3 regions of the Thermostichus sp. OS-CIW-26 genome follow, and region 2 is predicted to be linked to each of the others. Evidence: riboswitches for the same ligand, from Rfam matches in the RefSeq annotation. Region 2 holds a riboswitch; each other region holds the start of a gene.
What was found. A riboswitch is a leader RNA that binds a small molecule or an ion and turns the genes downstream of it on or off. The one in region 2 is predicted to bind cobalamin.

Region 1 (2,258 bases), on a different contig from region 2:
GAAACCCAAGAGGAGCGGGAGAGCATCATCGTTTTTTCGTCATCACAACCGCTAGAGCGGGAAAACCAGGTTCAAAAATGGCCTGTCTGCACTCAGTTTATCCCGCCAGCAGCCTCTGTTTCCCTCTTAGGGCACCTGCCATGCCCGTTGGTGGTAGCCCTCTAATTGGGCCCAGGGATCCCCAGCCGCTGCGTGGGTGTGGCCGTGGTCGTGGTGAGGGTGAGAATGAGGGTGGTGATGGGATCCGTGCCCGTGATGGTGGTCATGAGGCTCGTGAGGGTGGTGATGGCTGGATCCAGCTCCAACCTCTGCGCTCACGGCCAGGCGAAACTTGCACAGGTGGCAGTTCATCGGGGTTTGGCCCTGTAGGGCTTCCTGCTCCAGTTGCTGCAGGCTGTGCAGCACCGTATCCACAAGGCCCAATTCCGGCAGCATCAGCCAGTCGATTTCCGGCTGTCGTTGTCGTTGTTGTTCCACTGCCGCCTCAATTTTTTTCACCAGCACTCCGGTAAACAGAAAGTAGGGCAGCACGATCACCCGGCGCGGATGCCAGGACAAGGCCCGCTCCAATCCCACGGGCAGGCGGGGATGGGTAATGCCGATAAAGCAGGTCTCCACAGCGGCAAACCCGGATCCTTCCCAAAGCAATCGGGCCAGTTTACAGGCTTCGGCATTGGCCTCAGGATCGCTGGAGCCGCGACCCACAAATAGGAGCACGGTTTCTGCTTCTGGGATCCGCTGCGGTTGGGCGGCCATCAAAGCGGCCAATCGGTCTCGCAGCAGTTGCAGGATCTCGATGCGGATCCCCAGCGGCCCACCGTAACGAATGCGCAACTGGGGATAGAGGGCCTGCAGGCGATCCAGTTCCATCGTCACATCGAACTTGTTGTGGCGGGCCCCAAACAGCAACAGCGGCAGGGCCACGATCTCCTGCCACCCTTGGGCCAAGCACTGCTCTACCCCCTGGGCAATGGTTGGCTGGGTCAGCTCCAGAAAACAAGGGATCACCGGTCGATGGGGGGTGAGAGCTTGGTAGACTTGGGCCAGCTCCAGAAAGGCTTGCCGCCCTTCAGGGTCGCGGGATCCGTGGCCGATGAGCAACAGGGGCAGGGGGACAACAGGAGACTGCCCAACCGCAAGCGGAGGGGAAACACTGAGGGTATTCAACACAAAAAACTCCGTTCCTTGTGAATCGCAAGGGGTACAGGACAACGGCAGGTGGGTGTTCTGGCTGAGGGAGGGATCCCATCACAGTTGCGTCACAGTGGCGGACTTGCACCGCGCTTTCCCCAGTCTGCCTGAGCCTTTTAGGTTAGCTTGCCGCTTGTCGTTCACCAAGCTCCCGGGGGGGATGTTCTTGCCTGCCAGAAGATAGCCCTGAGGCATGAGCGGTACGGCAGACTCATGCTCAAAGGGCAGCAAAACTGTTGCCGCGCTAATCCCCCTTGCCCCTGGGAGAGGGCCTAACGCCGGCCCGCTGGTCTGGGGGGCTGAAAGTGTCGCAGGCGCAGGGCATTGGCGACCACCGAAATGGAACTCAGGGCCATGGCTGCCCCCGCCAGCATAGGGTTGAGCAACCAGCCTGTAAAGGGATAGAGCGCCCCAGCGGCAATCGGGATCCCCAGCGTATTGTAGATAAAGGCGAAGAAGAGGTTCTGGCGGATGTTGTTGAGGGTGGCCCGGCTGAGTTGAATGGCAGTGGCGACTCCCCGCAGATCTCCCGACATGAGGGTAATATCGCTGGCGGCCATCGCCACATCCGTACCCGTACCGATGGCGATCCCCACATCCGCTTCTGCCAGAGCCGGAGCATCGTTAATGCCATCTCCCACCATCGCCACCCGCCGTCGCGGTTGTCTTAGGCTGCGTATGTAAGCGGCCTTCTGATCCGGACGGACTTGGGCAATTACCCGCTGAATGCCTGCTTGCCGAGCAACCGCTTGGGCCGTGGTGGGGTTATCCCCGGTTAGCAGGATCACCTCTAGACCCATCTGTTGCAGCTGTTGCACTGCCTCAGGAGAGGTGGGTTTGAGCGGATCGGCAATGGCCAACAGCCCCAACAGGCTCTGGGATTGGGCTACGCCGATCACCGTTTTGCCCTGGCTTTCCCAATTCTGAACCCGCTCTGACCAAGAGGGATCCCAGGGGATCCCCATCTCCTGTAGCCAGCTCAGCCGACCGATGCGGATCCACTGGTCTTCCACCCAGGCTTCTGCCCCACTGCCTATCCTTGCCTGAAAATGCTGGGCAGGAGGGAT
Region 2 (2,258 bases):
TTCCGGTTAGGACCTGGCCTTCTGCCAGTTGCCAGGTGAGTTTGGCTTGTAGGTTGTGGTACTCCACCGCCGAGTTTTCCCGCCTGCCGGCTTTGCCCAAACGCCTAATTTCAAAAGGAAAGTCGTTGTTGCTCTGCAGACGGCGATAGCTGACCACCCAGCCCAGATCCTGCGCTTGGCCGCGGTTTTGGATCCCTTGCTCGTTGAGGCCGTAGCTGCCGATAGCCGCTTCCAGCACGGTCTCGGATCCCGGCTTTGGATCCAGCGTCACGATGTTGATGACCCCGCCAACGGCATCGGAGCCGTATAAGGTGGAGCCCCCACCTGGAGAGATCTCAATACGCTCGACCACATCTGTAGTGATCTGAGACAGATCGAACCCGCCAAAAAAGCCCAGGTCGTTAATGGGGCGGCCATCCAAGAGCACCAACACCTGGGCCGTTCGTCCTCCCCGCATAAACTGGGAGCTAAGGGCTCCCAACTGGGTTCCCGCCGTGCCGTCGCTGAGGATCCCGGGCAGGTAGCGCAGGGCCTCCTGAACCGTTCTTGCCCCTTGCTCTCGAATTTGCTGGCGGGTAATGACGTAAACCGGGCGGGAAGAATCCCGCAGCAAACCAGGACGGCGAAAAGGTGTGGTGACGGGTTGATTTAAAATCTCGGCGCTAACACCGGTTTCCAACACCTCTTGAGCTGAAGGTGAAGAGGCCGCCGGCTGCGCCCACGCTGGGATCCCCAAAACAAAGCCCCCCAGCGCCAGGCTGAGACCTAGAATGGGATTCATTTTCTTTCTTGAAGCTCCTGATTCCGTGCGACGCGGAAGAAATGCGAGCCAAAACCGCAGGCGGGCATCCTGACTGAGGGCATGGGTCTAGCCCAAGCCCATCACAGTTGCGGCACAGCGCCGGATTTGCACCGGACTTTCCCCTTTACATGCCCTGGCTGATCCCCAGGACAACCTGTCGGTACAGCTTTCTCTGCGATTGCTCCGAAAAAGCCGTGCTAGGCATCATACATCCCCTGCTCTGGAGTTCCTATCCTGCCAGGGGGGATGTCATCCCCAGGGGCGAACGGGATCCCAACGACAATCCCAGGGCTTCGGATGGGCCACATCCCATTTAGGCCAGATTTCTTCACTGCTTTGTAAGCAGTTGAAGGATAGCCCGCTGCTACTCCAGATCGCGAGGCCCAGGGATCCCTTGACTTTTGAAGAATTTGAAGAATAGGGAGGATAGAGATACGCTGAGATCTTGCAAAATCCACAGCCTTTGGGAGAGTAAGAGGGGAGCAGTGGCTTGGCTGCTGTCCACGGGATTCATTGGACTAGTACCCAACCGGGTAGAAAAGAGGAGCTTTTTCGATTTCAGGCGGGGCTGTCGTCTGGTGGGCTGGATCCGGTTTAACTTGGCTGGGAGAGGCAATTGGCACCTCGATCATCCGATCCGGTACCAGCGGCACCATTTCGGAGCGGTCGGCAATTTCCCGCAGAGAATTGGCAATGGATTCTTGAGTCAGCAGAAACTGTCGTTCGTTGCGCTGCATCTGCTGCCACACCTGGTAACGCTGGCTCCACCGGCTTTGGGTATGCACAGTCCAACTGTAAAGGCTTAACACTGAAACCCCAGAGAGGATAGCCATCCCTGTGGAGATCTGCTTCCACCAAGCTAGGTGTTCTGCCCAAGCCGAATGTTGGCTGCGAGGATGGGCTGATTTCAACTTCAAATCCAAAGGCTGGGTGCGGCTGGCTTGAACTGTACCGGAGAGGGGTCGGCTCAGAGCAGAAGGCTGTCTGTGGCGACGAGGGCTTTTGGGACGATCAAGACCTGCGTTCAAAGGCTGGCTAACCATAGGGCTTAACCTCACACACACCAAGGGATCCGACGGTGCAGGACTGCCGGTTCCGCTTCACCCTAGTTCCCCGCATCCCCCAATAGCAACCCCCTTCTCCCGATTCCCGGCCTCAGCAGGACAGCTGTCCGCTTCACGGTAGCCGATCTCTTGAGAGCGGGAGAACCAACCTAAACCTACATCTGACTGCTGCGGGCAGCCACTCGCAGTTTGGCAGAGCGGGCCCGTGGATTGCGTTGCCGTTCCAGTTCGGAAGGGGACAAGGGCTTGGGGGTGAGCACCTGCCAACGGGGATCCCTGCGAAAGGCCCATTTCACCAGGCGATCTTCAAGGCTATGGAAGCTGATTACGGCCAACCTGCCGCCGGGTTTCAACCAAGTGGGGGCTTGGGCCAGCAAGGTTTCTAAAGCCTC
Region 3 (2,258 bases), on a different contig from region 2:
CTGCAGCTCCCGCAGGCTGGCCAAGACGGTCTCAGGCTGAACCTTCCAGACATTCCGAGCGTCCACTACGCCAGCACCTAGGATCTGGTCAGCCGGAAAGCCATAGGTTCTTACCAGATCCAGGGTGTGGCCACGGGTAAAGTCAAGGCTAATGCCGGCCACCGGCAGTTGCACCACCCAGGGGTAAGTCTCCCCCAGGTCATCGAAGTAGGTGACCAAGTGGACAGGGATCCCGGCGGTTGCCAACTGGCGGTAGCTCATTTCCACAGCTTCCCGCAGGCCACTTCCCTGGCTGGTAACCAAAATGGGATCGTGAATCTGGACTTCTGGGATCCCCAGCTGTTTTAACTCCTGGAGGAGATCCCGGTACAGAGGAAGGAGCTTTTCCAAGTCCGCCCGCAGATCCCCAGATCGCTGGCTAAGGCAGAGCAAAGTCACTGGACTGAGGACAACGGGGCTGGTGCGCTCCCCTAGGATCCCTTGGGCCCGCCGAACTCTTTCCAAAAAATCCCCAAAGTTAGGACTGGGATCGGCTTCCGGCTCAATTTCGGGTACCAAGTAGTGGTAGTTGGTGTCAAACCACTTGGTCATTTCCAAAGCCGGCAGGCCCTCCCGCCCCCGCGCCATGGCAAAGTAGCGGTCTAAACCCGACAGACCTCGGAACCGAGAGGGGATCAGCCCCAGCCAGGTGGCCCAGTCCAGTACATGGTCGTAGAGAGTCTGATCCCCTACCGCAATGTGATCAATCCCAGCTTGTAGCTGAGTCTGCCAGGCTTGAGTCTCCAAATCCCAAAAGGTAGCCAGCAGAGCCTCTGACCCTAGGGCACCACTCCAAAAGCCTTCCAAAGCTTTTTTGAGCTCGCGGCGCTTGCCCATGCGGGCATACCCCAATGTCATGGTTTGTGCAGTCATGTTGTGTGCCATCCCAAATACTGAGTTTTCTAATTTTCCTGCGTTCAATTCGCCCTCAACTGGGATCCCGCCCGCCAAGGAAGAAACCGGCTGTTCCTCTCTTGCCTCTGGAACCCCAACAAAACACTGCCTTTTGCGCAAAAAAGATGCTCAACGCAGCCAGCGATCGCAGTGGCTACTTGCCAGCCACCAATTGAAGTCAGGAAGCCTGACATCTCACTCTTTCCTTCGCGTAGGCGGGCTGTAGATCTTGATAGATCTTGGTGCAACAGCACCCAAAATTTACTCTCTCCCGGCCAACTGGCTCAGAGTCTTGCTTGGGTTCTTGGACTTATTTCTACTGCTGAGGAGTACCGAAAGCTTGTGGGAGCAACGCCGGGAAAATGCTCAGGATAACGAAAGCAGAAACGAGCTAAAGCCAAGACAGTTACCATCTGTACCTCGCAGATGTTGTGAAGTTTAGAAAAACCATCGGCGGGCATTCTGACTGACACGGTTTTGGGGGACAAGACCTGGATCGGCAGCGAATGACTCTAGAGATTTGCTGCAGGACTTCTCCTAAACCGGATCACAGCTGCGGGACAGCGGCAGATTCTCACTGCTCTTTCCCCGTTTCCTCTGGCGGCTGATCCCCGTCAGAACCGATAGCTGAGCTACATCGTATCACGAAGTTCAGAGACGGGAGTAGAGTGCTTCAATCATCACCAAGCCAGCAGCCTTTGGAGCTACCAGACCTCACCTTTCACCCAGCGGTCTTGCAGGAAGTCATCGGAATCCTCTAAGCATCCTCCCCCCCTGCATTGCTCTCAAGATAAGGCAGTGATAGCTTAGCTGCCATAAGTCTTGTCCAGGAGGCAAGGGGGTTTGCTCCTTTTTGCTGAAAAAGCGACAGATCGGGGTTTCTATGGCATCAAGCTTAAAAGTAACTGTGTGGTCTGTGGGCCTCTTCTTGCTGAGCCAGATGTGGGCTGGATGCGCTCAGAATGCTGCTGAGCGGACAGCTTTCGATCCAAAGCTAGCAGGATCCAGCGATCAAATCGTGCTGGCCATTGGAGGGGAAAGGGAAGAAGGATTTGATCCCACCCTGGGCTGGGGACGTTACGGTTCGCCTTTGTTCCAAAGCACTCTGCTGCGGCGGGACGAGAACCTTGAGATTGTAAACGACCTGGCGACTGGCTACACTGTCAGCCAAGATGGCCTAACCTGGACGGTAACCCTACGAAAGGATGCAGTCTTCTCCGATGGAAAACCTGTCACAGCAGCGGACGTGGCTTACACCTTTAACCAAGCAGCTCGGAGTGGTGGTCTGGTCGACCTAACCGCCCTAAAGGAAGCAGTAGCTATCG

Region 1: another riboswitch for cobalamin. It lies ahead of ACVW0C_RS02575 (sirohydrochlorin chelatase); the one in region 2 lies ahead of ACVW0C_RS04950 (TonB-dependent receptor plug domain-containing protein).
Region 3: another riboswitch for cobalamin. It lies ahead of metE (5-methyltetrahydropteroyltriglutamate--homocysteine S-methyltransferase); the one in region 2 lies ahead of ACVW0C_RS04950 (TonB-dependent receptor plug domain-containing protein).

The regions. Positions count from the first base shown of each region.
Region 1 is NZ_JBSSAG010000003.1:128,028-130,285, forward strand. Features, by position in the region: gene ACVW0C_RS02570 (hypothetical protein) at 1-29, opposite strand, end outside; gene ACVW0C_RS02575 (sirohydrochlorin chelatase) at 127-1,170, opposite strand; cobalamin riboswitch at 1,201-1,336, opposite strand; gene ACVW0C_RS02580 (heavy metal translocating P-type ATPase) at 1,464-2,258, opposite strand, start outside.
Region 2 is NZ_JBSSAG010000007.1:49,345-51,602, reverse strand. Features, by position in the region: gene ACVW0C_RS04950 (TonB-dependent receptor plug domain-containing protein) at 1-781, opposite strand, end outside; cobalamin riboswitch at 824-975, opposite strand; gene ACVW0C_RS04945 (hypothetical protein) at 1,321-1,845, opposite strand; gene rsmH (16S rRNA (cytosine(1402)-N(4))-methyltransferase RsmH) at 2,022-2,258, opposite strand, start outside.
Region 3 is NZ_JBSSAG010000029.1:23,261-25,518, forward strand. Features, by position in the region: gene metE (5-methyltetrahydropteroyltriglutamate--homocysteine S-methyltransferase) at 1-912, opposite strand, end outside; cobalamin riboswitch at 1,369-1,573, opposite strand; gene ACVW0C_RS11100 (ABC transporter substrate-binding protein) at 1,817-2,258, shown strand, end outside.